Dinghuibacter silviterrae: one gene and its partner. The main gene of each other region encodes a partner of the protein of the gene in region 2 in a complex. Links are inferred from orthologs where the notes say so. Each region holds a gene or a part of one and is shown on either strand. Other genes may lie near its edges.

The links.
Region 1: the proteins of uvrA (region 2) and mfd are in contact, whole or in part, in a crystal structure (PDB 4DFC), measured with the Escherichia coli proteins. The link is inferred for Dinghuibacter silviterrae from one-to-one orthologs.

Annotation. Positions count from the first base shown.
Region 1 is NZ_SODV01000001.1:484,482-500,272, forward strand. Bases 10,965-14,896 are described here. They hold mfd (transcription-repair coupling factor), read right to left. Parts: upstream 14,561-14,896; coding sequence 11,165-14,560; downstream 10,965-11,164. Other genes in these bases: murI (glutamate racemase), read right to left, coding at 10,965-11,123; EDB95_RS02160 (ferredoxin--NADP reductase), read left to right, coding at 14,840-14,896. Also shown: gyrB (DNA topoisomerase (ATP-hydrolyzing) subunit B), read left to right, coding at 1-88; EDB95_RS02120 (lectin-like domain-containing protein), read left to right, coding at 168-2,015; EDB95_RS02125 (response regulator transcription factor), read left to right, coding at 2,088-2,780; EDB95_RS02130 (sensor histidine kinase), read left to right, coding at 2,777-4,039; EDB95_RS02135 (RagB/SusD family nutrient uptake outer membrane protein), read right to left, coding at 4,036-5,673; EDB95_RS02140 (SusC/RagA family TonB-linked outer membrane protein), read right to left, coding at 5,684-8,827; EDB95_RS02145 (M20/M25/M40 family metallo-hydrolase), read left to right, coding at 8,953-10,299; more of murI, read right to left, coding at 10,296-10,964; more of EDB95_RS02160, read left to right, coding at 14,897-15,556; EDB95_RS02165 (hypothetical protein), read right to left, coding at 15,572-15,791. UniProt on the Escherichia coli protein: Couples transcription and DNA repair by recognizing RNA polymerase (RNAP) stalled at DNA lesions. Mediates ATP-dependent release of RNAP and its truncated transcript from the DNA, and recruitment of nucleotide excision repair machinery to the damaged site.
Region 2 is NZ_SODV01000001.1:1,557,056-1,572,454, reverse strand. Bases 1,279-4,818 are described here. They hold uvrA (excinuclease ABC subunit UvrA), read right to left. Parts: upstream 4,512-4,818; coding sequence 1,479-4,511; downstream 1,279-1,478. Other genes in these bases: EDB95_RS06990 (homoserine O-acetyltransferase family protein), read right to left, coding at 4,527-4,818. Also shown: EDB95_RS07010 (GNAT family N-acetyltransferase), read left to right, coding at 1-53; EDB95_RS07005 (hypothetical protein), read left to right, coding at 124-1,098; more of EDB95_RS06990, read right to left, coding at 4,819-5,516; EDB95_RS06985 (OsmC family protein), read left to right, coding at 5,585-6,010; EDB95_RS06980 (trans-sulfuration enzyme family protein), read left to right, coding at 6,007-7,170; EDB95_RS06975 (trans-sulfuration enzyme family protein), read left to right, coding at 7,467-8,675; EDB95_RS06970 (homoserine dehydrogenase), read left to right, coding at 8,657-9,910; EDB95_RS27230 (hypothetical protein), read left to right, coding at 10,085-10,231; EDB95_RS06960 (hypothetical protein), read left to right, coding at 10,460-11,395; EDB95_RS27985 (SdpA family antimicrobial peptide system protein), read left to right, coding at 11,402-11,974; EDB95_RS06950 (sporulation-delaying protein SdpB family protein), read left to right, coding at 11,937-12,884; EDB95_RS06945 (hypothetical protein), read left to right, coding at 12,847-13,356; EDB95_RS06940 (M1 aminopeptidase family protein), read left to right, coding at 13,766-15,399. UniProt on the Escherichia coli protein: The UvrABC repair system catalyzes the recognition and processing of DNA lesions. UvrA is an ATPase and a DNA-binding protein. A damage recognition complex composed of 2 UvrA and 2 UvrB subunits scans DNA for abnormalities.

The DNA of each region.
Region 1 (15,791 bases), 1.1 Mb from region 2 along the record:
GGTATTCAGCATGCTCATGGGTGATGAAGTGGCGCCAAGGCGTGAATTCATAGAAACCCATGCAAAATATGCCCGGATCGACGTCTAGGCTTCTTACCTCCGTAACGATTGTCCTCTGCCATGTCCTAAGCGCAAATGCGCAAACGCCCCAAGCGAATCCTTATGTGATGCACGGTTCAGCCGTGCAGAATACTTGTAATTGCTATACCCTTACCCCCCAGGAAACCTTTCAGGCGGGCCAGGTATGGAATAAGAACGAGATCGACCTGACCCAGTCGTTCGATTATCATTTCAATGTGTTTTTGGGTTGCAATTCGGGTACGAACGGGGCCGATGGTATGGCCTTTGTGCTCCAACCCATCAATACCAGCCAGGGCAGTACCGGGGAAGGCCTGGGTTTTGGCGGCATCGTGCCGTCCCTGGGCGTGACCATCGACACCTACCAGAATCCGGACCAAAACGACCCGCCCTACGACCACATCGCCTTTCAGTCCAACGGGGATGTCAACCATGCCGACGCCAACAACCTTGCCGGACCGGTGCAGGTGCTGCCCAACCAATCCGACATCAAGGACTGCGCCTGGCACGTTCTGGAGGTAAAATGGGACGCACCCACCATGACCCTCGTGGCCTACATGGATGGCAATTTCCGGCTCAGCATGACCAAGGACATCGTGGCCACCATATTTAGCGGCAACCCCACCGTTTTCTGGGGTTTCACCGCGGCCACCGGCGGGTCCGACAACCTCCAGCAGTTTTGTACATCGTTAAACGCCGGCCATTCCGCCCTTCCCGCCAAAACCTGCGAAAAGGACACCATCGTTTTCCGCGACAGCTCCACTTCTTTCGGGTCCATCCTCCAATGGTATTGGAACTTTGGAGATGGGGACACCAGCATGCAGCAAAACCCGCCGCCCCATGTTTACCCCACGCCCGGTGTCTATATCGTGACCCAGAATATCCTCGGCAACAACGGCTGTCTTTCCGATACCAACAAAACGGTACTCACCATAGGTACCTACCCCGTGGCTTCCTTTACCGCGGGTAACGCCTGCACCGGCAGAACCCTTCCCCTGGTCAACACCAGTTATGACACGGTGGGCCTTTTCGCGGACTGGACCTGGACGCTTTCCGACGGGCGGATCTTTACCGATTCGCTGCCCTCTATCGTCTTTGCCCAGCCCGGCGCCTATACGCTATCCCTCCATGTCGTCAGCGCCGAGGGTTGCGCCAGCAACACCTATACCCAACTGCTGTCCGTCAATCCCACCCCCCAGGTGACCTTTGCGCCGGATTCCGTTTGTACCGGGACGCCCCTCGTGCTGACGGGGACCAATACGACGGGTATACCGGTCCAACAGTGGTACTGGTTGCTGGGTCAGCGCCCCGATTCCGGACAAACGGTAACCCAGGTCTATGATCAGGAGGCGGTCTTTAACGCCAGTCTTTGGGCCATGAGCCCTTATGGTTGTCTTTCGGACACAGTGACCCAACAGGTCAGCATACAAGCCTCGCATGCCTTTGCCGGCAACGACACCTCGGATGCCCTTGGTTATCCTATCCAGCTACAGGCGACCGGAGGCACCACCTATACCTGGTCGCCCCCCACGGGTCTTAGCGACCCGTCGATCGCCAACCCCATCGCCGTCCTCACCACGGACACGCGGTACACGGTCACGGCCTATTCAAACGCCGGTTGCGCCTCCCAGGCGTCGGTTTTTATCAAGGTCTACAAGGGCCCGGCGATCTACGTACCGAGTGCTTTTACCCCCAACGGCGACGGCGTCAATGACGTTCTTCGGCTCGTCGCCCCCGGGATCAAAACGCTCGTCTATTTCCGTGTTTTCAACCGCTGGGGTAACGAGGTATACCATAGTACCGATCTGCAGGCCGCCTGGGACGGCACGGCCGGCGGCCGGCCGGTTCCTTCGGGCACATACGTGTGGGAAGTCCTGGGCATTGACCTGACCGGGAAACCCCTGGGGGAGCGGGGTACCGTGCTCCTGGCGCGGTAGCGCAGGCCGCCACCCGCGGCCCGCCAAAATTTAACCTCCCAAAAGCGCGGGCAGCCTTAATTTTGATCCCCGATGAAACTCTTGATCATAGAAGACGAAAAGGCCCTTTCGGAGAGTATCGCCTCCTATCTCAATGATTATCATTATTCCTGCGAGATGGCCTACGACTTTCCCAGTGCCCGGGAAAAAATCCAGCTCCACGACTACAATTGTATCATCCTTGACATCGCCCTTCCCCATGGAAACGGGCTGACCCTTCTGCGGGAACTAAAGGCCGCCGGCAAAACGGATGGGGTACTCATCGTCTCCGCAAGGAATTCCCTGGATGACAAAATCGAGGGCCTCAACAGGGGAGCCGACGACTACCTCACCAAACCCTTCCACCTCTCGGAATTGGGCGCCCGGGTGTCGGCGATTATCCGCCGCAAGACCTTTGGTGGACACAATGTGTTAAAGCTGGACGGACTCACGATCGACCTCGAAGAAAGGACCGTCCGGGGCGACAATGGGCACATCGACCTCACCCGGAAGGAGTACGAACTGTTGCTTTATTTCACCGGCAACAGGAACAAGGTCCTGACCAAGGAAGCCATTGCCGAGCACCTCTGGGGGGACCAGGCCGACATGACCGACAACTACGATTTTCTGTATACCCATATCAAGAACCTGCGCCGGAAACTCCTTCAGGGCGGGTGTCCGGACTATATCAAGGCCGTCTATGGAATGGGGTATAAATTCAATCCCGGCAAATCCGTCGCAGAGTGAAACTGTTTACCCGGTATAACCGTATCAATGCCCTGGTGACCCTCGCCCTCTTCCTGGTGACCTGCGTGGCCATGTATTTCCTGATCTTCCAGGTGCTGGTCGTGCAACTGGACCACAACTTCATCCGGATCCGCAACCGGATGCAGACGTACGTCAACCAGCACCAGGAACTGCCCAGCCAGCAGGTACTGGACGACCTGAGCGTATACTATACCCCGACGGGCGACAGCATACCCGGGCCGGAGCGTTTTGAGGCCACCCATTTCTTCGATTCTACCTTGGGTAAAGACCACCGGTTCAGAAAGTACTTTTTCCCCATCCGGGTCCGGCAAAGCTGGTACCAGGTCACCCTCATAAAACCCCTGGAAGGCCCGCACCACGTAGCGTATGCCCTCATGGGGATCGCCGTTCCCGTGATACTGGTCATCATTCTCACCTTTTCCGTCATCAACCGCATGGTCCTGCGCCGGTTGTGGGCCCCGTTTTATAAAAGCCTGGAAATCCTGGGCAGATTCCAGTTGGGAGAGCGTAACCCGCCCGTTTTCCCCGAAACGCCCATCGAAGAGTTTTCGACGATGAACAAAAAGCTGAGGGAAGCCACGGGTAAGGCTGCCGATGACTACAAGGCCCTCAAGGAATTCACCGAAAACGCTTCCCACGAAATCCAAACCCCGCTGGCCATCATCCGCTCCAAACTGGACCTCGTCATCCAGGACGAAGCCCTGTCCGACCGGCAGGGAGAAAGCCTGAGAAGCGCGTATGGAGCGGTCAAAAAGATTTCCAGGCTCAACAAGTCCCTCCTGTTGATCACGAAGATTGAAAACAATCAATACAACCGGAAGGAAGACATCGCCCTCGACGAAAAGCTCCGCGAAAAGCTCATACAGTTCCAGGAACTTTGGGACAACAGCGGCCTGACCGTAAACGCCTCCATCGCACCCACCTCTATCCATGCCAGCCCCGAGCTGATCGACATCCTGTTTGACAACCTCCTCAGCAATGCCACCCGCCACAACCGGCCCGGCGGCTCTTTATCCCTTGTCCTTGCACAAGGACGCCTGGAGGTTTCCAATACCGGTGCGTCCGTTCGCCTGGACCGGGAACGCCTTTTCCGGCGTTTTTATAAAGAGTCCAACGACAGCGACCATGTCGGCCTGGGTCTTTCTATTATACAACAGATCTGCGTAGCCACGGGCGTTGCGATCGCCTATGCCTACGCAGACCCTTATCATTCGTTCATACTGTCCTGGTCGAATTAATTGTGAATGGGTGCCGACCCCGGTCCCGCCGCATTAAAATCGAGTTCGTTTTGCGGCACGTCCCAGTAGTCCATATAGTCGTAGTCGATCGTACACGGCAGGATCACCGCCGCGGTCCCGCCCACGAGGTTCCCCGGGACCAGGACATTGGCGTTCGTCCGCCCTCCCCCGCTCGCCGCGGCGGTCGTTACACCCCATCGCCGTGCATCATACCAGGCCAGGCCTCTCAGGTAGAGACTCACCCGTCTTTCGCTCCGGAACTGCGCCAGGGCGGCTGCCTGGGTAAGACCCGTGTTTTCTATGTGCGCCAGACCGGAGTTCTGGGCGTCCCGGATCTGGTCGATCAGCACAAGCCCCCCGTTGATGTCACTGCCCGTCCGGATTTTAGCCTCGGCGATCATCAGGCTGTTTTCCTCCCATGTCCCACCGATGCTGATCGAACCAATACTGTTGTCCGTGGCATAGCTCCCCCCGTTTTCAATATCGATGACGTTCCAACGCGTCCCAAACTGGATACCCCGGTTGCGCACATTGACCACGGGTCCGCCCGGATACGATTCGAAATTCTTCGAAAACCGTTTGTCGCCCGGCTGATAGTCCTGGATCAGGCGCTCGCTCACCCAGGCAAAACCACTTCCGTACGAATGGAAGGCAAAGGGATGATAAAAATTGTTCGACAGGTCGTTGACACCTCCCGCGTTCATCCCGAACATAAAAGAGTAGTCTCCCTGGACCATCCCGGAACCCGCCAGGCTAAGCACCGTGGCCCAGTCGCCGGCGGTCATGGTAGCGACCTTGCGGTTCACCAGGTAGTTCCGGGCTTCAAAAGTATAGATCTGCCGGATCCACATCGCCGGCGTGACAATCTGTGTATTGAGGTTAAAACTGGGGATGATGTTTTCGAACACGTAGTCATAGTCCGCGTTTTCATTCAGGGTACTTAAGATGGCCTTGGCCTTGTCGAAATTGGCGTTGCCTTCCGCGACGATGCTGTCGTGGCTGATAAAATTGTTGTTCGTCTCCCCGTTGGCGGGATTGTCGTTGATGATCCCGGCCAGGTACATGGAGCCGATCCTCGAATAGCAGAAACCCTTCCACCAATACGCCCACGCCCGGAGGATTCCCTTTTTGGTGGCCGTGTCCCCGGAAAGCCGGAGTGCCGGGTCGTTCGCCGCCAGGAGAAGAAGGTTACACTGCGCATTCATGTAATAGCAAACCGCCCATTCGTACTGGAACGCATTGCCTTCCCCGGCCTGCCGGCTGTTTTCCGCTTCCATGATCCCCTGCTGGGTAAACCCGGATGGGTTCTTGATCACCGTGTTATAGGGCGATGGAAGGGTGATGGTATTGACATTGGCCGGGTACCGCAAACCCCAGTTGGCCCAGGGCGAAAAGTCTTCGTCCCCCATATTGCTGTGCATGGAGAGAACGATCTGGTAAATATTGGTGTTTCCTTCACCCGGAACGGCAGCGATCCATTTCTCGACAACGCCCATGGCAAAGGATTCGATACCTGCTTCCGTCTGCAGGGATGAAGGTGTGGGGTTGTTGGGATCGATCAGGTTGAGGGTGGACTTCTGACAAGCCCATCCCAGCATCAATAAACCGATGTATAACGAGATATACTTTTTCATAGAAATTTTTTTAGAATCCGACATTCAATCCAAACTGGTAGGACCTCAAATTGGGAATCCCGAAATAGTCGACACCATTGATCGCGCCCACCCCGCCGATCGCCACACCCTGGCTGTTCACGGCCGTTGTGTTTTCGGGGTCCATTCCGTGAAACTTGGTAAAGGTGAGCAGGTTGCGGCCCGAGATGGTCGCACTCAGGCGCTTGACCCAGGGTACCTTCATCAACGGCGAGAAATCATAGCTCAGGGAAAGGTCCCTCAGACGGATATAGGAGCCGTTCTCGACAAACCAGGAGGACGGATTGACCAGGTTATACAGGCTTTGATAGTAATTGACATAAGCGCCCGGCTTGCCGTTGATGGTGACAGACTGGTCGAAGTCCTTGGACACGCCGCCCGAACCACCCGAACCACCGGCCGGCGAATACAGCCACTGCCGCGTCAGGTTATAGATATTGTTCCCGTGTACCCAGTCGAATTGGAACGAGAAGGTCAGGTCCCTAAACAAGGTGAAGGTATTGATCCAGGCGGAGGTGAAGTCCGGATAGGACTTCCCGATCACGGACTGGTCGTTGGCGGCCGTCATTAATGCGGCATAGGTCGTTTTGTTGATGACGGTCCCGTTGTCCAGTTCGTAATTGCTTGCGGAGGCCGTGGGTACGTACGGCGTCTTGCCGTCCGCCATCAGTTGCGTCAGGCTGTGCACAGGCGTCTGTCCGTAAAACAGCCCCAGCGCCTTGCCCTGCTTGACCGAGAATTCGCCGTTGATGATATCCTGCCCGCCCGAGATCTTCGTGACGACGGCGTGGCTAAAGCCCCAACGTACGGCGGAGGTCCAGGAAAACTTCCCCGACGACAAGACCTGGACGTCCAGTGACATGTCCAACCCGTGGCTTTCGATCGTGGAAAGGTTGCTCAACAAACCGGAAAAACCGGTGGATGGGGCGACGTTGGCGGTCTGTTCCAGGTCCTCGTTCAGGCGATGCCACCAGGTGCCGCTAAAGGTGACCCTGGGCAACCAGTCTCCCTTTAGTCCATTGAAGGTGATGTCTGTCCCGATCTCCGTTTCGGAGGTCAGTTGCACGACCAGGTCGGGGTTACGCGCCACGGTCTGGGTGGACAAGGCCACCCCCGTACCCAGCGTCGTCACACCCAAGGTCGTCTGGCGGTCATAGTTTCCGGTCGATTGGGGCTGGGTGCCTGCCTTTCCATAAGCGGCCCGCAACTTCCAGTCGTTTACAAGGTGCTGCCCCTTCATCCATTCGGATGGGCGGAAATACACGGTCCCCCTGTCGAAGGTTTGGGCGTTTCCACCTCGTCCGAAGGTGGAGGCATAGTCGGACCGGAGCCCGCCGGATATGCCAAAGAGGTTTCCGTAATCTATGGTCTGGTTGAAAAGAAAACCGAACTGGGTAAAAGCGGTATAAAAATCCCCGTCCGTTTTCTGTGCAGCCACGTTTATGTTGATCGGTGGATAGGCGGGAAGCTGAATGCCTTCCGCGTAATACTGCCGCTCGTATGAGTTAAACCATTCATAGCTGAACTGGGAAGTCGTCCGTATCGGCAGGCTTAAGTGGAAATCGTTTTGAAAGTCCGTTCGGAGAAAGACCGTAAACAAAGCATCCTGCCAGGTCGTGGTCGTCGTCGTATTGGTCAGGCTGCCCTGCCGGCTCGGTCCCCAGTGCAGTGCCGTCTGGAGGTCGGACGTCTGGTTGAGGTAGTAGTTGGTCGCATCTGACGACCGGTAGTCGATCCCATATTTGGCATCCAGCTCCAGGTATCGCGGCAGTTTGAAGTTTGCCTGGAAATTTTGCACGATGTCCAGCGATTTTGTATACTGCTGGTGCCATTCCTGTTCCGACAGTGAATTGTTCTGGTTGGAGGCGGTGGAGGTTTTGATAGCCCGGTGACCCGTGGAATCCCGCCAGTTAAGGTCTATCCAGGGATAGGCGTTGACGATCGCAAAACGGTTTCCGTTTAGCAGGTTCTGGTACCCGATGATACCCTGGGAAATCGAGCGGAAAGTAAAGCCTTTAAAAGGATTCAACCCCAAGTTCAGGGTCAGGTTCGTCCGCTCGAACTTGTTACTGAAAACATCCTGCTGGTCCAGGTTGGAGGCGGAGAAGGCGTAGTCCGAACTGTTGCCGCCGCCCGCCACATTGATGGTGTGGTTGTAGGTAAGCGCCTGGCGAAAAGCCTGTTTGAAATGGTCATACGTCGGTATGTTGAACGTCTTGTTGTTGACCGTCGCGGGGAAGGCCGTGGGGTCCGGCACGGCGGGATCGGTCCAGGTGCCCGTGGCGTCGTGGCTGATGATCGTTCCGGCGGCATTCAGGATATTTCCGCTGCCATCCGTTACATAGTGATGGTAGGCCGCGAGGATGGGTCTTTTGCCCTTCAGAATGTTGTCGATGCTGACCTTTGTGCTGAGGTTGATGGTCATCTTTCTGCCGGCGGCCCCTTTTTTGGTAAAGATCTGGATGACACCCTGGCCACCTTTCGCCCCATATAGCATGCCCCCCGCGGGTCCCTTGACGACTTCCACGTGGTCGACGACGCTGGGATCCAGGTTGCTGATGTCCTGGACAACTGTCCCGTCCACGATATAGAGCGCGGCGGCGGAAGTGCTCAGGGTGTTGACACCCCTCAGGACGATGTTAAAACCCGCGCCCGGCTGCCCGCTGGTCTGCTGAACCTGGGCCCCGGCAATCTGCCCGTCCAGGGCCTGGTCGATCGACGTGGTGGCGCTTTTTGCAAAATCCTTGGAGCTGACGGTCGCCACATCAATGGGCACCTTTTTCTTGCTGGTTGCCACCCCGACCCCCGTCACCACGACGTCGCTGAGGTTTCGAAGATCGGCGTGCATTTTTACCGTCATGCCCTGGACCGCCGGGAGCTGCTGGTCATTATACCCTACCGAGGTGACCATCAGGAGGACGCCCTCATTGACGCGCAGGGTAAAAGACCCGTCGGCTAAGGTGATGGTCGCCCCTCCTCCTGCTTTCTTTTGCTTTACATAAACGGTGGCATTTTCGATGGGAACCCCATTTTCGTCGAGGACCCGGCCTTTGAGGCTGATGGTTTGCCCCGTGCAGATGGCCGCCACGCACGAGGCAAGGATGACCATGCAGGTCATCGTTAGAAGATTTCTCATGTCGTCAATTTTGGTACAACCAAAAGAAAATAAAACTTTTGGATACAATTAGGCTAACTAATAAGTTAGCCTTTATGTTGGTAGGTCTTCGAACAGTGTTTAAACAGGAATTTTTATATTCGGCTATGAAGAAACTGGCTGCTGCCGCTTTGCTGGCCCTGACCCTTCGGGCTGGAGCCCAAACCACCGTCGCAAAAGACCCGGACATCGCCTCCATGGTCAAAGAAGTCAACCCCGACTCCCTGAAATCCTACATCACTCGTCTTGTGGACTTCGGCACCCGCAGTACTGTCAGCTCCGTGACCGATCCGAAAAAGGGGATCGGCGCCGCCCGGAATTGGGTGCTCGCCACCTTCCAGCGCTTCGCCTCGGCTTCCGGAGGACGGATGACCGCGTACCTTGACACGACCACCTACGCCGCCGATGGACAACGCGTCGCGAGTCCCATCAACCTTGGGAACGCCGTCGCCGTGCTCAAAGGCACGGACACCGGTGACCACCGGATCTTTGTCATCAGCGGCCACCTGGATAGCAGAAGGACAAACGTCATGGACGGTAACGGCGATGCCCCTGGTGCCAACGACGATGGCAGCGGCAGCGCGGCGGTCATCGAGTGCGCGCGGATCATGAGCCGCCACACTTTTGGCGCCACCCTCATTTTTGTCACCGTCAGCGGGGAAGAGCAAGGGCTGCTGGGCTCCACCTATATGGCCAAGAAAGCCAAAACCCGGCAATGGAACATAGAAGGCGTCCTAAACAACGACATCATCGGGTCCAACAACAGCAGCGAAACAAACATTATCGACAATACCCACGTCCGGGTCTTTAGCGAGGGGCTCCCCTTTTACGACCTGGACAAGCAAGCCAAAATGATCCGGCAACTGGGTTTGGAAAACGACGGCAAGGCCCGCCAGCTTGCCCGTTACTTCAAGGAAGTGGGGGAACGCTACGTCGACAACATGCAGGTCGTCCTGATCTACCGGAACGACCGCTTTCTCCGGGGCGGGGATCATTCTCCCTATGTCGAGAACGGGTATGCCGCCGTCCGCGTCACCGAAATGAACGAGAACTTTACCCGCCAGCACCAGGACGTCCGTGTCGAGAACGGCATCCAATACGGCGACCTCCCCGAATACATCGACTACGAGTACCTCCGAAAAAACACCGCCCTCAACCTTTCCACGCTTGCCAACCTCGCCAAGGCGCCCGGCCTTCCCCAAAGTCCCCGCGTCCTCACCCGCGACCTGACCAACGTCACCCACCTGACCTGGTCCGCCCCGTTGGAAGGCAAGCCCATCGGATACTACATCCTGGTCCGCGAGACAACGTCGCCTGTATGGCAACGCAAGATCTGGACGACCTTGACGGACGTCACGCTGCCCCTATCCAAAGACAACTTTTTCTTCGGTATTCAATCCGTCAGCTCAGGCGGGAACGAGAGCCTTCCTGTGGTTCCGCTACCCGGTCGCTAAACCCCCACATCAAGGTGATTCGCTTTTACCGCCTGGTCGAAAAATATGCCTGCGAGGCGCTCGAAGGAGGCGGGGGTCTCAGTGGTATAGAAGGTCAGGGAACCGCCGCGGGAAAGGCGGGCTTCCATGGAGGGATGGCGGGATAGGTAGTCTGCGAGGCTGCGGGCGACGATCTCTCCCTGGGAGAGGATGCGCATGTGTTCGGGGACGTGGGCGCGGATCTTGTCCACCAGCAGGGGATAGTGCGTGCAGCCCAGGACCAGCGTATCGATATGGGGGGACTGGGCCATCAGCTGGTCCAGGTATTTCTTTACAAAATAATCGGCGCCCTCGCCGTCGGCCTCCCCGTTTTCCACCAGGGGTACCCAGAGCGGACACGCCTGTTGATAGACCTTGACGTCGGGATAAAACTTGTTGATCTCGATGGGATAGGATTCCGAGGTCACGGTACCCACGGTCCCCAATACCCCGACCTCCCGGGTTATGGTATGCTGGCCGACGATCTCGGTGGTGGGGCGGATCACCCCCAGCACGCGGTTATCCGGGCTCATCCGGGGCAGGTCGTTTTGCTGGATGGTACGCAGGGCCTTGGCTGACGCCGTGTTACAGGCGAGGATGACCAGGGGGCAGCCCAGGTCGAAAAGATGACGCACGCATTCCAGGGTATAGTGATACACCGTCTCGAAGGACCGGCCTCCATAAGGCGCCCTTGCATTGTCGCCTAAGTACAGGTAGTCGTAGGCCGGGAGTTCCCGGACAAATTCCTTCAACACGGTCAAACCGCCGTAACCGGAATCAAAAACGCCTATGGGTCCTTGTTGCATAGTTAAAAATACGACTTACGCGGCGCAAGCCGAAAGGCACCCTACGCGGCTGCCTCCTGCGAGAACTGGTGCATCGCACTCAATGCCTGGTGCACCCGCTCCATGCTGCCCACGTCCGCAATCACCAGGAAAAAGTTCTTCCCGACCTGTCTTAGCCGTGCCTTATTCGTCCGCGTCTGGATAAACTGCAAAATGCGCTGGAAAACCTCCGACTCGAAATACGGGGAATCCGGATTCCCGATGAAATAACAGCGAAGCGCGCCGTCCTTCAGGACGAGCTTTTCCATGCCCAGGTCGATGGCCAGCCGCCGGCAACGCACGGTCGTGAACAGGTCCTCGGTCTGCGGTGGCAAAGGACCGAACCGGTCTTCAAGCTCCTGGTGGAACGTCCGCAGCTCTGCCTCCGATTCGCAGTTGTCCAGCCGGGTATACAGGGAAAGACGCTCGGTGATGCTTTCGACGTATTCGTCCGGGATAAGGATCTCCAGGTCCGTATCAATCGTACAATCCTGGACAAAATCGTCCTGCTGCTGGATCTCCTGCCGGAACAGCTCCTTGAACTCCGTCCGTTTGAGCTCCCGGATGGCCTCGTCCAGGATCTTCTGGTACATTTCGAAACCGATCTCGGCCATAAAGCCGCTTTGTTCTCCCCCCAGCATGTTTCCCGCGCCCCGGATGTCCAGGTCCCGCATGGCGATCTGGAAACCGCTTCCCAGTTCGCTGTGTTGTTCCAGGGTCTGTAACCGCTTGCGGGAGTCCGCCGGGAGCGAGCTCAAGGGAGGCGCCAGGAGATAACAGAATGCCTTTTTATTGCTACGGCCCACCCGGCCACGGAGCTGGTGAAGGTCGCTCAAACCAAACTGGTGGGCGTTGTTGACGATGATCGTATTGACGTTGGGAATGTCCACCCCGCTTTCGACGATGTTGGTGCAGACCAGGACGTCATACTTCCGGTCGATAAAGTCCATGATGCGTTCTTCCAGCTCGTGTCCTTCCATCTGTCCATGCGCCATCCCGATGCTGAGGTCGGGGCAAAGCGCCTGGGTAAGCGCCACGATTTCCGGGAGACCCTGGATGCGGTTGTGGATAAAGAACACCTGTCCCCCACGTTCCGTCTCGAAATAAATGGCGTCCCGGATAAAGTCCTGGTTGAACACTTGGACCTCCGTCTGGATGGGTTGACGGTTGGGCGGGGGCGTATTGATGATGCTCAGGTCGCGGGCGCCCATCAGGCTGAACTGGAGGGTCCTGGGGATGGGCGTGGCCGTAAGCGTCAGGCAGTCCACGTTGGTCTTGAGGGTCTTGAGCTTTTCCTTTGCACCCACCCCGAACTTTTGTTCCTCATCGATGACCATCAACCCAAGGTCCTTGAACTTCACTTCCTTGCCTAAGAGGGCGTGCGTGCCGACCATGATGTCGATCTTACCCGCCTGCAAACGCGTCAGTGTCTCCTTTTTCTCCTTTGCAGATTTGAACCGGTTGATATAGTCCACGGTGACGGGAAAATCCTTCATCCGTTCGCTAAACGTCTTGTAGTGTTGAAAAGCCAGGATGGTTGTCGGCACAAGGACCACCGCCTGTTTGCCCTCCACGACCGTTTTAAAGGCGGCCCGGATGGCGATTTCCGTCTTGCCAAAACCCACGTCCCCGCACACCAGCCGGTCCATGGGCGCCGGGGATTCCATGTCCTTCTTAACATCCGCCGTGGCCTTGCTTTGATCCGGCGTGTCCTCGTAGATAAACGAGGCCTCCAGCTCCGTCTGCAGATAGTTGTCCTGGCCATGCGCAAAACCCGCCTGGGCTTTACGCTGCGCATACAGCTTGATCAGGTCGAAGGCGATTTCCTTGACCTTTGTCTTGGTCTTCTCCTTGAGCTTCTGCCAGGCTTCGCTGCCGATCTTGTTGATTTTGGGAACCGTCCCTTCCTTACCGGTATACTTACTGATCTTGTGCAGGGAGTTGATGTTCACATACAGAATATCCCCGTCCTTGTACAGGATCCGTACCGCCTCCTGGAGACGGCCGTTGGATTCTATCTTCTGAAGACCGCTATAGGTGCCCACACCGTGGTCGATATGGGTCACATAGTCCCCCGGCTGCAGCTCCCGAAGCGTCCGGAGTGTAAGGGCCTTGCTTTTATTGTAGGCCTGTTTGACGCGGTACTTGTGGTACCGCTGGAAGATCTGGTGGTCCGTATAGCAAACGACTTTGCTTGCCTCGTCTATAAAGCCCTCGTGGATCGCCGTCGCCAGGGGCGTAAAGGTCAGCTCGGCCTTGAGGTCGGTGAAGATGCTGTGCAACCGCTCCAGTTGGCGGGGGTTTTCCGCAAACAGGAAGAGCCCGAAACCCTTTTTTTCCCACCGTTGAAGGTCTGCGATGAGCAGGTCGAACTTCCGGTTAAAGGCAGGCTGCTCCAAAGTCGGCCAGTCGATGTCCATCCCGCCCCAGTGCGGTTTGTACCCGAATTCGATCAGGTGCCGGCGTTCCAGTTGCTCATGTAACTCAGCCGCGTGGACAAACTCTTCCGGGCTGACTTTTTCCTTTAGGGTTTCTTCGCTGTCTTCCCTTGGCTTAAACGGCGCTGACTTTTCCCTTTCAAAAAAAAGTCCGAGGTCCTCCTCCTGGACCAGGAGCTTTTCCCGGATGACGTCATAATCCTGCAACCAGACCACCGTATTGTCGGGCAGGAAGTCCAGCAAGCTTACTTTTTCTCCCTGGTCGAAGTTCGTTTCGATGTTGGGGATAATATTGACCTGGAGCAGTTTCCGCTCACTCAGCTGGGTCTCCGGATCGAACAGGCGTATGGAATCGACCTCGCTCCCGAACAATTCCACACGGTAGGGTTTTTCGTTACCAAAAGAGTAGATATCGAGGATACCGCCCCGCATCGCAAACTGTCCCGGTTCGTATACAAAGTCCGTCCTTTCGAATCCATACCCCACCAATCGTTCCATCAAGGCATCCACCGCCAGCGTGTCACCCACCTTCACCGAGATGACGTTCCCGGACAGTTCCCGGGCGACGATCACCTTCTCGAACAAAGCCTCCGGGTAGGTCACCAGGACCTTTTTGTGCAAGGTGGGGGCGCTGCACTTCATCAATGCCTCGGTGCGCAGCATCACGTGGCTGCTGTTGAGCAGCCGGTAATTCTTCCGGTTTTTAAAGGAGGAGGGGAAATAAAGAATGTCCAGCGCGCCCGTCAGGTTTTCCACCGTGTTGTGAAAATAGGCGGCCGCTTCCGCATCACTCAGGACGACGAGGTGGTTCCACTCCTGCATCGCCGGATGCCGGAACAAACCGGCGCAAATAAATTCGGCGGCGCTGCCATGGAGCGGCCCCACGAAAAAACGCTGCGGACGGGGCGCACGAAGCCCTTCCACCAGGGGAGAAAGGCGGTTATCGCTCGAATACCGGTCTAAAAGCCATTGCAGATTCATTCTACGCGGACGCAAAGTTACATCGAAATGGGTTGCGGCGATGCAGAAGCGCCCTCAAAGCGACCCCCGGGAGGGGGGCCGCCTTAAACCATTTAGCTGATTTTTTCAAAATAAACTTGGATTTAACAAAAAAATATCACTAGATTTGGTCCTTAACAGAACGATTGCTTGCCATTTTCTTTGAAAACGAAGTCCCCCCGGCTTCGTTTTTTTGTTGCCCTACACCGTCCCCGGCGAACCCGGAAATTATAATTATCTTCCTTGGATAAATGATTGCTTATGGAGCCTTGGCGGAAGGGTACGGTTATCCGTATCACGCAGGAAACCCCCAATACCAGGCGCTTCTGGATACAGATTCCGGAGCTGGACCGTTTTGATTTCAAACCGGGGCAATTTGTAACCCTGGATCTGCCGATTCATGAACAGAAAAACAAGCGCTGGCGCAGCTACAGCATTGCCTCCTGGCCGGACGGCACCAACGTGTTTGAGTTGGTGATCGTGTTGCTGGAAGGCGGGCTGGGGACGACCTACCTGTTCAACCACGTCACGGAAGGCTCGGAGCTCATTGTAAGGGGGCCTCAAGGCGTATTTACCTTGCCCGAACCCCTTGAAAAAGACCTTTTCCTGGTCTGTACCGGCACCGGGATCGCACCCTTCCGGAGCATGGTGAACTACCTACGGCTCCACGACCTGCCCCACCGGGACATCCACCTGGTCTTTGGTACACGGACCTTTGAAGACCTGTTGTACTACGAGGAAATGCGGGCGCTGTCGGCCGTCATGGAAGGCTTTTATTACTATCCCACCCTGTCCAGGGAGCAACGCGAAGGACACCATCACGGATACGTCCACCAGGTCTATGAATCCATCTGTATGGAGCGAAAGGACGCCTTTTTCTTTCTGTGCGGATGGAAGCAGATGATCGACGAAGCCAAAAACCGGATAACGGCCCTGGGTATCGACCGCAAGAGTATCCACCAGGAGCTCTACGGTTAATCCGGCCGGCCCCTTCTAGTGCAGTTGCGACTGCGACTCCTTCGAGCGGCGGGCGTAAATATTCTTGAGCTGGTTGTTTTCCCGTTTCAGGTCGGAAATGATCTTTTCCAGCGAAAGGATTTTCGCATGATTCCTCAGCATTTCATCCTCCAGTTTTAGCATTTGCTTCTTGCTTTTGTTCCGATGCAAGGCGCGCAGCATATAACCCGCGGAAAAACCGAGAATAAGAAGGCCA
Region 2 (15,399 bases):
GCGGCGTGTACATGGAAGACGACATAGCCCATGTAGAGATGGTCAAACGTTAGGTTTTTCGATTATTTATATTTAATATTACACGGTAAATCCAATCGTGTAAAACCTAATATGTCCGTATCTATGAAAAAGAGTACCCCTCTTTTTAGCTGGCGATTCCCCGCGCTTACCCTGCTCCTCATCGGTTTATTGCTATCTTCCGGCACACATGCTCAATTGGCACTCTCCTTCAAGGATATGGAGACAGACCTCGGCTTTGAAATAGGCCCGTCTTTCTTTTTGGGTGAACTGGGGGGTAACCTCGGAGACGGCAAACGCTTTATAAAGGACCTCAACCTGCCGACCACGCGTTACTTCGCGGGTATTTCCGGGGCCATCTATCCCGCTTCCTGGCTGGGTATTCGCGCCAACCTCAACTATGGCCGTCTGTACGGCGCCGACCGCTATACCAATGGTCACGATTTTGATGCCGATTGGCGCCGGACGCGCAACCTGGACTTCCGGACGTCGATTGAAGAGGGAACGATTTGCCTCGAAATATATCCTACCGACTTTTTTACGCTTCCCTTTGACTACCAGCCGCGGATCCGCCCTTACGCCGTTGCGGGTTTCGGCTTTTTCCATTTCAATCCCCAGGGCACCTATAAGGACCCTACTACAGGTCAGACCACCTGGGTCGACCTCCAACCCCTCCACACCGAAGGAGAAGGCTGGGGTCCGGGCTATCCCCCCAACTACAAGCTTTGGTCGACGAACATCCCCCTGGGGATCGGCGCCCGTTTCGACGTGTCGGATAAAGTCGCGGTCAGCGGGGAAGTCCTGGACCGGATCCTTCATACGGACTATATCGATGACGTCAGCACCAACTTCGTCAACCCGGCCTTGTTTTACCAACACATGCCGGCTGCACAGGCGAAAATCGCCGCCGCCATGTCCAACAAAAGCGGTCTTCCGTACACCGATTTTTCCAACCGCGGCGACCCCACCCACGATGACGCCTACTTCAGTTTCGTCGTCCGGCTCATCATCAAGTTCGGGAACGACGACACGTGGTTTGGCCGCGCCAGCAACCAGGTCCGTTGCCCGGTTCGCTGGTAGATGACGGCACGGAATTTGTTAATAATTTGAATCAAATTTGTTTTAGCCATATATCCAAGCATAGCCAAGGGGGGGTGTCTACTCTCCCTTCTTTTTTTGCGTTGCGACAAAGGGGGACCTATGGTCCCCCTTTGTAATCCCCCCCTTTTGGAAGGGCCGCGGGCTCGGATCGTAGACGACCGGCACCGCCGGTCGGCGCCCCGACCTCGTAGGGGATGCCCCCTGTCCTCCTTTTTTCTCGCCTTAAATTCGCGTCAAGCTATGGCTTGCTTTTTCACACCATTGTCAAGCTATAACTTGACGCGAATTTAAGGCGAGAAAAAGGGACACCTGTGTAGGGTCAAACTTCGCCATGGGGGGGCTGAGGCGTCTCGCACCGTTTACTTTTTCTTGCGCGCGGACTTTGCCGCGGGGGGCGTTTTTGCGGCTGTCTTCCGGGGCGCGGCGTCCTGAGCGGCGGCGGCCTTCGCGGCTTTGGCCTCGGCCTTCGCAGCAGCGAGCGCGGCTTCGCGTTCCGCCTTCGTGGGAGGGAGCCCCGTGGGTGCCGCCTTTGAGGGCGGCCGCTTCATGGGCACCACCCCGGCGGGCAGCTCGGCTTTGAGGAAGCGCGCCGTGTGGCTCTCCGTGCAGGAAAGGATTTCCTCGGGGGTGCCGGTGCAGAGGATGCGGCCGCCGCCGACACCGCCCTCGGGGCCGAGGTCGATGATGTGGTCGGCGACCTTGACGACGTCGAGGTTGTGTTCGATGACGAGGATGGTGTTGCCGCGTTCGACGAGTTTGTCGAGGACCTCGATGAGGTGGCGGATGTCTTCAAAGTGAAGACCCGTGGTGGGCTCGTCGAGGATATAGAAAGTCTTTCCGGTGTCGCGTTTGGAGAGCTCGGTGGCGAGCTTGACACGCTGGGCCTCGCCGCCGCTAAGGGTAACGGCGGACTGGCCAAGGGTGATATAGCCGAGGCCGACGTCCTGGAGGACCTTGATTTTCCGGTAGAGATAGGGGACGCTGGCGAAGAACTCGACGGCCTCGTCCACGCTCATGTCGAGGACGTCGCTGATGGACTTCCCCTTGTAACGGATTTCGAGGGTCTCGCGGTTGTAGCGGCGGCCGTTGCATTTTTCGCAAGGGACATAGACGTCGGGGAGGAAGTTCATTTCGATGACGCGCATGCCGCCGCCTTCGCAGACGTCGCAGCGGCCGCCCTTGACGTTGAAGGAGAAACGGCCGGCGTTGTAGCCGCGGATTTTGGCTTCGGGGATGGCGGCAAAAAGCTGCCGTATTTCCGTGAAGAAACCGCAGTAGGTGGCGGGGTTGCTCCGGGGGGTGCGGCCGATGGGGCTTTGGTCGATCTCGATGACCTTGTCGATGTGTTCGAGGCCCTTGACGCTTTTGTATTCGAGCGGTGCGGCCTTGGATCCGTAACAGTACTGACTGAGGATCGGGTAAAGGGTTTCGTTGATCAAGGTACTTTTCCCACTACCACTAACCCCCGTGACACAGATAAACGTACCGAGGGGAAAACGTGCACTGACCTTTTGCAGGTTGTTCCCGGAGGCGCCGATGAGTTCGAGGAACTTGCCCGAACCTTCGCGGCGGGTGGTGGGAACCTCGATCCGGCGGTGCCCGTTGAGGTAGCTGGAGGTGAGGGTGTCGAGCTTCAACAGGTCCTTCGGGTCGCCCTGCGCCACGATCCGGCCGCCGTGAAGACCGGCCTTGGGACCTACGTCCACGAGGTAGTCGGCGGCCATCATGATGTCTTTGTCGTGTTCCACGACGAGGACGCTGTTGCCGATGTCGCGCAGGTTCCGTAGTGCGTCGATGAGCCGGTGGTTGTCCCGTTGGTGGAGACCGATGGAGGGCTCGTCGAGGATATAGGTGATGCCCTGGAGCTGCGACCCGATCTGGGTGGCCAGCCGGATGCGTTGGGACTCACCCCCGCTCAGGGTCCGGGTGGGCCGGTCGAGCGTCAGGTAGGTCAGGCCCACATCCAGGAGGAACTGGAGCCGTTCGCGGATTTCCTTGAGGATGTCTTTGGCGATGGTGTTTTGTTTCGCCGAGAGGTGTTTCTCCACAGTGGAAAACCACGTCCAGAGCGTATCCAGGTTCCACGAGCTCAGCTCTGAAATGTTTTCGTTCGCCACCCGGAACCAAAGGCTTTCTTTTTTCAGACGGGCGCCCTCGCAGGTGTCGCAGGTTTTGAGCTCCATGAATTTCTCGGCCCATTCCCGCACACCCTCGCTCATGGCCCCGGAAAACCAGCGTTTGACCATGTTGACGACGCCTTCATAGGCGTCGGGGTTTTCGGCGGCGGTCTCCTCGTCGAAACCCACTTCCGTCGTGCCTTCCCCGGCTTCGTTGCCGTACAGGATGACGTTGAGTGCCTTAACGGGCACGTCTTTGATCGGGGTTTCGGGCTTTACACGGTATTTGCGCAGGATGCCTTCCACCTGTTTATAGACATAAGACGCGCGCTCCCCGCCGAGGGGCGCGATGCCGCCGTCTTTGATGGAGACTTCCCGGTCGGGTATGATGGCGTCCAGGTCAACCTGGTAGATGGTGCCCAGCCCTTTACACACGGGACACGCACCGTACGGAGAATTGAAGGAAAAAGAATTGGGGGAGGGTTCCTCGTACGAAATACCGGTGTCCTCGCACATCAGTTGTTTGGAGTACTGCAGGGCCTTGCCGCCGTCGCCGACCAGCAGGAACAACAGGTCCTTCCCGGTCTGGAGGGTCTTTTGCACGCTTTGGCTCAAGCGCACCTTCATGTCATCCGTCACCGGGAGCCGGTCGACCACGACCTCGATGTCGTGGATTTTGTACCGGTCCACCTGCATCTTTGGCGCGAGGTCCAGGATGTCCCCGTCGACGCGCACCTTGAGGTAGCCTTTTTTGCGGACGTCCTCGAAAAGCTCGCGGTAGTGGCCCTTACGGCCCCGGACCAGGGGCGCCAGGAGGGTGATTTTTTTGCCTTTGAATTTTTGGTAGATGTTCGCGACGATTTCCTCCTCGCTAAACTTCACCATTTTTTTCCCCGTATTATAGCTGTACGCTTCTCCGATACGGGCGTACAATAACCGCAGGAAGTCGTACACTTCCGTGATTGTGCCCACCGTGGAACGGGGATTTTTGTTGGTCGTTTTCTGCTCGATGGAGATGACGGGGGACAAACCGGTGATCTTGTCCACGTCCGGCCGTTCCATTTCCCCGATGAATTGACGGGCATAAGCGCCAAAGGTCTCCATATACCGGCGCTGCCCCTCGGCATAGATGGTATCAAAGGCCAGGGAAGACTTGCCGCTCCCGCTGATCCCCGTGATGACCACCATTTTATTTTTGGGAATGTGTATGTCTATGTTCCGCAGGTTATGCACCCGGGCTCCAAAAACGTCGATAAATTCCTGGGCGTCTTGCATAGCTTGCAAAGGTACTTAAGACCCCTCAAGCCACTCCCTTAAATATCCACCGATTTTGGCCGATTCTGTCAGAAAACCGTCATGTCCGTAGATCGAGTCGATCCCGATCAGCCGGGCGTGGGGCAGGTGCTGGGCCAGAAATTTTTGTTCCACGAAGGGACAAAGGAGGTCGCTGTCGATCCCGATGACCAGGGTCCGTTGCTTAATCCCTTGGAGCGCAGCCTCTATGCTCATACCCCGCCCTCGGGCGATGTGGTGGCTGTCCATGCTCCGGGTCAGGAGCCAGTAGTTGCGGGCGTCGAACCTCCGGGCCAGCTTTTCGGCCTGGTAACGGATATACGATTCCGCCCGGAAGCCCTGGAGGACCTCCTGCGGACCCGTTTGGGCGGACACAAATTGCTGATAGGTCCGGTAGGTGAGCATGCCGATGCCCCGGGCGGCCATCAGGCCTTTTTCCCCGCCTTCCTTCCAGGTGGGATCCGCCTCGATCGCCAGACGCTGGGCTGAATGGATGGCTATACCCCAGGCACTTTCCGACGCCGCCGTCCCGATCAGGAACAGCTCGCGGACGACATCCGGTTCCTGGATGGCCCATTCCAGGACCTGGTAACCGCCCATGCTGCCCCCCATCAGGAGCCGTATCTGCCCGATCCCGAGGTGTTCCCTCAGGAGACGATGCACGCCCACCATATCCCGGATGGTCACCAGGGTAGGCTCGTCTCCGTCGAACAAGGCAGCCTCGGTTCCATAACAGGACCCCAGGATATTGTCACAGACCACGAAATACTTTTCGGTATCGATCACCTTACCCGGGCCGATCAGACCGGTCCACCATTCTTCGGCATTGCTGTTGGCCGTAAGCGCGTGACAAACCCAGACGACATTGTCCCCGTCCTCATTCAGGCGGCCAAACGTATGGTACGCGATGGTCATTTCGTTCAGGATCATCCCTCCTTCCAGCGCGAACGGGCGTTTGTGACGGTAATATTGTACTAAAGACGGCATGCGGGTCTAAAATAGGTGCAAAGTAAAAACGATTCGCCGTTAACTTTGTAAAAAATATTACCAGAAGTATGCTGATCGAATTGAAACGGATAGACGACAACTTCGGCTTCGAGGCTCAAGACGCGAACGGCAACACCGTCCGTTTGGATGCAGGGACCGCTTCCGGCGGGACCGAGCACGGTGCCCGCCCCATGCAACTCTTGCTGATGGGTCTGGGCGGATGTAGTGGCATTGACATTGTCAGCATCCTGAAAAAACAGCGCCAGCAAATCGACGATTTCACCATACAGATCGATGGTCAACGGGAAGCCGGCAAGGAGCCCTCGCTATGGGAAAACGTGAACATCCGCTTTCACCTCAAGGGCGACATCGAACCCGGAAAGGCCGAAAGGGCGGTCGAATTATCCATGGCCAAATATTGCTCCGTAGCCGAAACCCTGCGCAAATCCGGCACACACCTCACCTGGACCGTTGCCGTAAATCAGACAGTATGAAACCTATCACAAAAGCCATACGCACCCGGATCGCCCAGACCGGGGAGATGGAACATTCATCCCCGTTATTCCTGACCTCCAGCTTTACCTACGACAGCGCGGAGGACATGCGGGCCGCCTTTGCGGACGAGACAGAAGCCAATATCTACAGCCGGTTCAGCAACCCGAACGTACAGGAATTCACCGACCGCGTCTGCGCCCTCGAAGGCGCCGAGGCCGGTTTCGCCACCGCCTCCGGCATGGCCGCCATCTTTGGCACCTTTTTGTCGTTCCTGAAGACCGGGGATCACCTCCTGTCATGCAGTTCCATCTTTGGATCCACCCACTCCCTGATTACAAAATACCTTTCCCGCTGGGGCATCAGCTACACTTACGCGGACGTAAACCAGCCCGATACCTGGGCGTCGCTGATCCAACCCAACACCAAGATGCTCTTTATCGAGACCCCGACCAACCCTGGGCTCGACCTCATCGACCTCGAATGGGTGAGCAACCTGGCCCGCCAGGCAGGTATCCTCCTGGTGGTGGACAACTGTTTTGCCACACCTATCGCCCAAAGACCCATCGACTACGGCGCCGACCTCGTCATCCACTCCGCCACCAAATGGATGGACGGCCAGGGCCGCGTCCTGGGCGGCGTGGTCGTCGGAAAGGAACAGCTCATCCACGACATATACTTGTTTTGCCGGACCACGGGGCCTGCCTTGTCTCCGTTCAACGCCTGGGTCCTCAGCAAAAGCCTGGAAACCCTCCAGGTCCGCATGGACCGGCACGCTTCCAGCGCGCTTACGCTCGCGGGTACCCTCGAAGGGCATCCCCGGCTGTCGTGGATGAAATACCCCTTCCTCCCGTCCCATCCGCAGTACGCCATTGCCACCAAGCAAATGACCAACGGCGGGGGGATCTTCTGCTTCGAGCTCAAAGGCGGGCTCGACAGCGGACGGCGCTTCCTTGATGCGTTGGAGCTCCTGTCCCTCACGGCCAACCTTGGGGATTCCCGGACGATTGCGTCCCATCCGGCGTCTACGACGCACGCGAAGCTCTCCGAAGCGGAGCGGCTGGCGGTGGGGATTACGCCGGGGCTGATCCGCATCTCCGTGGGGTTGGAGGATCCGGCCGATTTGCTGGCGGATATCAGGCAGGCGCTCGACCGGTGTTAAAAAAATTTGGCGGTCTCGCCGGAACGGTTATAACTTTGTACGCAGTTCTTTTAACACATCTCTTATCAAGAAAGGCTGAGGGAAATGGCCCTTTGAAGCCTTGACAACCTGCTACCTGCGCTCCGCGCGGGGAAGTAAGGTGCCAACTCCATCCCGATGGAAAAATCGGGACAGATAAGTCAGTGAAGGCAAAAATAATATCGGTTTACCCCCATATAGTTAAGCTCATCTGACTGGATGAGCTTTTTTTTTGCCCCTAGGGCCGATCTTGACGAGTGGTGTCAAAATTCATTAACATGAAAGCGACGACCAAATTATTACAAAGCATCCCCGTGGACGAACTCACCGGGGCCATCTCGGTACCCATTTACCAGACCTCTACTTTTGTACAGGAAGCGCCGGGTGTCAACAAGGGGTACGACTACTCCCGGACCGGCAACCCCACCCGCCAGGCCCTCGAAAACATTGTGGCCGAACTCGAAGGCGGCAAAGTAGGGCTCGCCTTTTCCAGCGGCCTGGCCGCGATCGACGCCGTCCTCCGGCTGCTCCAAAGCGGGGACGAAGTCATCGCCGTAGACGACATCTACGGCGGCGCCTTCCGCCTGTTCGACAAGGTGTATAAAAAATTCGGCGTCAACGTCACCTTTGTGGACACGACCGACCTCACCCAGGTCTTCAACGCCATCACCCCCCGGACAAAGCTCATCTGGCTCGAAACCCCCACCAACCCCACCCTGAAGATCAGCGACATCGCGGCCATCGCCCGCCTCGCCCAGCAGCTCGGGGTGTGTCTTTGCGTGGATAATACTTTTGCATCACCCGCCGGGCAGCTCCCTCTTTCGCTGGGTGCTGACATCGTCGTCCACAGCGCCACCAAATACATAGGCGGCCACAGCGACGTCATCGCCGGGGTCGTGGTCACCCGGACCCAGGAACTGGGCGACCAGATAAGGTTTTATCAAAATGCCTGCGGGGCGGTGCTTTCGCCCTTCGATAGCTTTTTGCTGATCCGCGGGATTGAGACGCTTCCGCTGCGGGTACAGGCCCAGAGCCGGAGTGCGCAGGCTATTGCGGCATTTTTGCTTCAGCATCCTTTGGTGGCACACGTATACTATCCTGGATTACCCTCCCATCCCGGGCACGCCATCGCCGCCGCCCAGCAGCAAACCTTTGGGGGTGTTGTCTCGTTTGTACTTACGGACGACTCCGTCGAGGCGGCGCACGCCTTCGTCACACGGACGCGCTTTTTCAACCTGGCCGAGAGCCTTGGCGGGGTGAAAAGCCTCATTGCCCATCCGGCCACCATGACCCATGCCTCCATTCCGGCGGAGCGGCGGCGCTTGGCCGGCGTGGCCGACGGTCTCATCCGCCTGTCCGTGGGGCTGGAGGATACAGAAGACCTGATCAACGATTTACAGGACGCGCTTTCCGCGTCCACCTATAAAGGGGCGCCGTTGGCGCCGCAACTCAATAAACAAGACATACAATGGCACAGAAGCAATTGACCATCGGATTATTCGGTTTTGGTGTCGTAGGCGAAGGTCTCTACAGGGTCCTCCAGCAAACACCGTCCCTAAAAGCCACCCTCAAAAAGGTTTGCATAAAGAACCCCGGGAAAAAGCGCAACGCGCCCCTGGAGTTGTTCACCACCGATCGCGACGTGATCCTGAACGATCCCGAGATCAACGTCGTCGTCGAGGTGATCGACGATTCCGAGGCGGCCTTCCAGATCGTCTCCGCCGCCCTGACCAACGGCAAGGCCGTCGTCAGCGCCTCCAAGAAGATGATCGCCGAGCACCTGCCGGAACTCCTGGCCCTCCAGCAACAAACCGGCCATCCCTTCTTGTACGAATCCGCGGCATGCGCATCCATTCCCGTCATCCGCAACCTCGAAGAATACTACGACAACGACCTCCTTCATTCCATAAAGGCGATCGTCAACGGCTCCACTAATTTTATCCTTACCAAGATGTTCGAGGACAAACTCGACTTCAAACAAGCCCTCATCCTCGCCCAACAGCTTGGTTTTGCCGAAAGCAACCCCACCCTCGACGTCGAAGGCTTTGACGCCGTCAATAAATGGTCCTTCCTCCTCACCCACGCCTACGGCTGCATCGTCCACCCCGACGACCTCGTCTTCACCGGTATCCAACACATCCAGGCCGGTGACGCCGTCGTCGCCCGCGAAAAAAACGTCCAGATCAAGCTCGTCGCCCAAGCCAAAAAGCTCCTCTCCGGCAAGGTCGCCGCCTTTGTCCTCCCCCAATTCGTCAAACCCGAAGACCCCTTGTCTTTTGTAAAGAACGAATACAACGGCGTCGTCATCGAAAGCGGCTTCGCCGACAAACAGTTTTTCTATGGAAAAGGCGCCGGCAGCTTCCCCACCGCCTCCGCCGTCCTCAGCGACATTTCCGCCCTCCGCTACGAATACCGCTACGAATACAAGAAATTGTACCACCACCAGCCCCTCGAACTCACCACCGACTTCCACGTCAAAACCTACGTCAGCTTCGACGACTGGAAACACATCCCCAAAGACGACTTCAACTGGATCGAAGAATGGCACGCCGAATCCGAGCGCAAATACCTCGTCGGCGTCCTCCCCTTCCACCTCCTCCGCGCCGGAAACTGGTGGAAAAAGAACAATGTTTCCCTGATTTTGTCCCCCGACCCCATCATCGAGGACGTGGAGGTCAGACAGTTAAAGAAAAAGAGCTTGGAATTGGCAGGAATTGTCTAAAATCCTATTTTTGCAACCCCGCGGCCCCGCCCCGGGGACTTTCGGAGAGATGCCTGAGTGGCCGAAAGGAACGGTTTGCTAAACCGTCGTACGCCTTTAAAGTGTACCGAGGGTTCGAATCCCTCTCTCTCCGCCAACTTTTAGTCGATCCCGCGGCCTTCGGCCGCGGGTTTTTTGTTCGCAGTAGATGGGACGAGCTCGCTCGTCCCGGCTACGGAGGACAAAAAACCGCTGGTGAGCGAAGCGAACCTGCGGATCGACGGTGAGTTGAAGCCCCCCACTTCAGGGATCACCGCAGCCCGCGCCAGCGGGCGGAGGTAATCCCTCTCATCGCCAAAACACTCCAGACGATTCCCGCGGCCAAAGGCTGCGTTTTTTTTGTTCGCTTCGTTCGAGGCAATAATACATTATTTTCTTAACCAGTTCAACGGAGAACGTTTGGGCTAAAAATGAGTTAAAAAGCCTTCCGTACGATTTTTATTGATTTATTTTTTTAATAATAACATTTATTTACCTTTAATCACTTGATAACTTAATCACTACTCAATAATGAAACTGAACTACTGCTTACCTCCTCTGGGCATAATTGTGCTCGCTTTGATCGCGGGATGCTCAAAGTCGAATGATGACAATCTGGCCAAGCTATTATCAAGTAAGTTAAGTCCAACCGTCACCCAGTGCCAAAGTGGTTACCATTGGGATTACACACTGAATAAGTGTGTGCCCAATTGTCCCTCGGGTTACATCAACAATTCCACTACCGGCGCCTGTGTCGATACAAGCTTCTCCTATACGGGCACCCAATTATTCAATGGCATATTCTTCCTGCAGGGTACGGTTGCCCAAAGCCTTCCGTATTATAGTTCGCTGCTTAGTTTCATGTCCGGCTTCTCTTCCGCCCAGAATGATTCGCTCACCAGCTTTATGAACCGCATCACCACGGGTATTAACACGATTAATCCCAATTACTTTAATTACCTCAGGGCAACTATCCAGGGGAACAACGCGGACAGCATTATGGCAGCAATCGACCTCGGTGCCAATCTTGTCCTTGGGGCCGCTGTTTATACGAGCTACATCAAGGACACTGCAAAGGGAGACAGTATATATAACCTTCTGACGATTTCCTCCTACAATTTCAATTCCGCAGGAGGGATAGACACATTTCTAAGAGATTTCGGGAACAAGGCTTATGACTCAAGTAACTATATTATAATTCCAGACAAAGCGTCCGCCATATTCTTCGCAGCTGTCGTCGCGGTAGCCCTCTGGGATGCCGCCGCAGCGGTAAATTACGCTGCTGTAGCTAATGCTCTTGCAGTGATAAACGTCTATGCAGCCGTTTTTACAAAAACCCTGTGGTGGCCCAAAAAACGCCCGTCGGCTGAAATGGATTTCGAAAGAGAGACCTTTGTTTCTCAAATTCAGCAATACATTAGTACTAGTGGAGGAGGTGGGGGCTCTATGTCTATACGAGTCAATTAGCGGCGCATGAAAAAAACAATATTTCTCATTTACCGATATTTTGCATACCTATTCCCACCCGCGTTTCTAATTGTCGTCGTATTTTTTATAGTGGTCTGTTCCATGCCGCCCTCGGCATACCGGCCCGATTTTAGAATTTCCGCAGCTGTTGAAGCGTTTATGCCGGAAGGCTGGTCTTTTTTCACCCGAAGTCCGAGAGAAGAAATGGCCGACCTGTACAGTGTGAAAGGCGACACTGTTTTCAGATATACATCTACTAACGGGGCGCCCGGCAACTTCTTCGGATTATCCAGGAAGAGCAGGAAAGTTGGAATGGATTTATCTTTTCTGGCCGGTTCAATCCCCGATTCTGCATGGGAAAACGTCTCGATGCTTACGGCATCAACGCCCTTCAAGAAAATATTTAAATGCAGACCAGATAAGCGAATTACGTCGATTCCACCTGGACGTTACATAATAGCCGCTTACAAACCCATTCCATGGGCTTGGAGAAATACCTATTCCACCAGCCAACGAAATTATAGGGTAACATTAATAGACTATGAAGGCGATTCCAGCTTATCTTCGATTAATCGATGAAAAACCGGCCCTTGCGCTTTTTAAGTATGTAAATACTATCATGCACAAAGAACGGCCCTCACCGTTTACGCGTGTATATGGTCTTTCCAGAAGCCTGCTGGCGATTGGCACATTGCTCACCTTGCTATTCAATCCTGTCGACTACATATTTGTAACCTCGAAATCTATCCATCCGGCGCAGCTGGATTTCTACAAACATATCAACCTTTTTTATCTCGTTGGTTTTGATCATTTGGTCATTGCCAAAATGATAGCTGTTATCATTTTAATCATCGTGATCTCAGGTTATTATCCAGTTGTCACCGGCATCTTGCATTGGTGGGTTTCTTATTCGCTTTTCAACGCAGCGGTAATTGTGGATGGAGGGGATCAGATCACTCAGATACTTACTTTCCTTTTCATTCCACTAACGATTATGGATCCGCGACCCAATCACTGGACAGAACCGACAAAAAATTATCCCTATGCTAATTATATAGGAGGTCTGATCCTTACTCTGGTCAGAATACAAGTGTCTATTCTTTACTTCAACGCCGGCATATCGAAATTTAGCGTCCCCGAATGGTTGAATGGAACCGCGATGTACTATTGGCTAGGGAATAATACATTTGGTCCTGCGGACTATCTGAGGCCATTTGCTACCTTACTAACATACAATCCTATAGTAGTCCTTTTGCTCACCTGGGGTTCCATCTTGTTCGAGATATTACTTTCAGCATCTATTTTCTTTTCCGAAAAAGGGAAAAAGCGTATGCTGATATTGGGTTTGATGTTTCACCTATTTATTTTTCTTTTTCTTGGGCTCGGAAGTTTTTTCTTCGCTATGGCAGGTTCACTCATTATCTATCTTTATCCGGTAAAAAAACCTGGCAATGAAAATGGACTCCTTATTCGAGCAGCAGCGGTTTAACCAGAAATGGATCCTGCTATTGGAGATCGCGTTAGCAGCGGTGGGAACTGCCATAGCCATTGCTGCCATTGCTTCAAAAGTAACCGGCATCCTTCCGGCCGTGTCCCCATTACTGGCCATCCTGGGAATAATCGCATTGTTCCGGACAATGAAGTTGGAGATCGAGATCCAAAACGACTTTATCCGCTTCAGGTTTTTCCCGCTCAGAATTCGCTGGAAAATTATTCCAAAAGCGGACATCAGGCAAATAGCTGTGGTCAAGTACAATCCAATCAAAGATTATGGCGGGTGGGGCATTCGGATAGGTTCCAAAGGGTGGGCCTATACAGTAAAAGGGAACGACGGCATCTCGATTCTTCTGGCGAGCGGCAAACACATCTTGATTGGAACGGCAAAGCCTAAAGAAGTAAGCGCTTTTCTCGAAAAATGCGGATATAATCGTCTTTCATGTGGCTGCCTGTTGATAAATTAAACCAATTGATCCTTTTCCGTTCTTGCCAAAGCTGGAAGACATCTGTCATACCCTGTCTATACGGTTTGTCTTCATCGTCTTGACTGATAAGGCCAGCCACATGCCATTCACTATTGTATAAGGGACTGAACTCTAATATGCGCAATTTGAATTCGGTGTAATGATAAAGCTCACCGCCATTCCAGACTCCGTTTGGGTTTAAATTCATTTTCAGAGCTATAACTTTTAAATGCTCATTTTTGTTTTCCCCATAACCACAAGTCGTTGTTTTTCAAAACATTATTTATAAATAGGTTCGAAAGTTATCCCTCTCTCTCCGCAGCACGCCAGCCACAACGGTCGAGGTTTCTCGTCCCGGCTTTGGAATAGGACAAACCAAATAAGAAGCAAAATTTTGTAATTTGTCCATATGAATAAACCCCTCATTGCCGCCCTCCTTTCGACGCTTACCTGGATGACCGCCTATTCGCAGGATACTATACCCCACGTACAAGGGGAAGTGACGATTTCCGTTAAAAAAGGCACCATTGAGTGTGACCTTACATTGTCGAATATGCCCCGGCTTAGTAACTACTACCTCCGGCTGAATTCAGGTATGAATATACGGTATATAAAAAATGCGGAGGGAGCGGCTTCGCCTCTGCCGTACGATAGATCGTCCCAGGATACATTGTCTTCCGGCGAATCAACCGCCTATTATATTCCTGCCTATAACAAATCCGGGAAATACCTGCCACATGCCATCCGCTTTAACTATGTGGGAATGTATCCCGTGATAACGGACACCACAAGCGTAGTAGACTGGAGAGGTAACATTGCGTTTAATGGTAAAACCCTGCGTGCCGATGGCATTCAAGGCGCATGGTGCCCAATATTGTACGATGCCACAACGGACACGCGGTACGAAAAAGTTACCTATGACCTGGATGTGACTTGTAATGATTGCCAGGTGATCTATGTGAACGGCAGCCAGCCCGTATCCGGGACACATGCCCATGTAATAAGCACTGCATCCCAGGACCTCACCATGTTTGCAGGTGATTTCCGGTCTGTATCCATTGATGGCAACTATTTTCTCAACCCCGATGCAGATGATCAGAAACTTGCCCAACTGGAAAAGGTCCTCCATTCCTACCAGGATTATTTGGAGAAAAAAATAGGTATCCCCTATAAGGGCAAAGCAGTGTACATTCAAACGACACCGGTATCCAAAAACAACGGTTGGTTGTTTGCATCCTACCCCACCATCGTGAAAGTGGGCTGGGACGAAGGCTTTAAATCGTTTGCAGGCAATAAAGACGGGTCAGGCCTCCTACAATATATGTCACACGAATTGTCGCATTATTATTTTGGCGATGTCCGTGTCTTTAATTCGGATTTGGGTGATATGTTATCCGAAGGTTTCGCTGAATTTCTGAAGCTGAATATTACCCGCACCTTGATCAGTGACAGTATTTACCGCGCGGATTTGCAGTCGAAAGTTCGTGCTATGCGCAATTTCAAGCCGACACCCATTGCAAACATCCACTCGAAGTACGATTATGGGGACCGGGAATTGTATGTATATTACTATGCACCACTCCTATTTTCGGCTCTTGAAAAGGAGATCGAGGAAGATAAGATGTGGGAATGGATAAGAGCGCTGCTTCAATCACCTATGGTATTTACGAATTACACATTTATTGAAGAGACTTTAAGTAAAGTGGTCAACAACGAAACCAGATTCGCGGTATTGCGTGAAAAATACTTTACGTCCGACCACGCTCTTCAGAATGCTATTACAACACTTAATATTCCAACCGACGCATTAACGCCCGCCGAAGCAAAAGACACCGCCACCAAAACTTACTATTATTTTTTCTTTTCGGGACCCATGATAGATGCAGGATCGTCGCAAAACCGTGTGATCAAACACACGGAAATTCAGCAAATAACCTGCACACGGGAAGAATTGTCGAAGATGGCGAGGCCTATTTTCAAAAAGATAGCAGATGAATGTGAAAATGAGGCGGGTTGCAGTAGCGATTTCAACACATACGATTC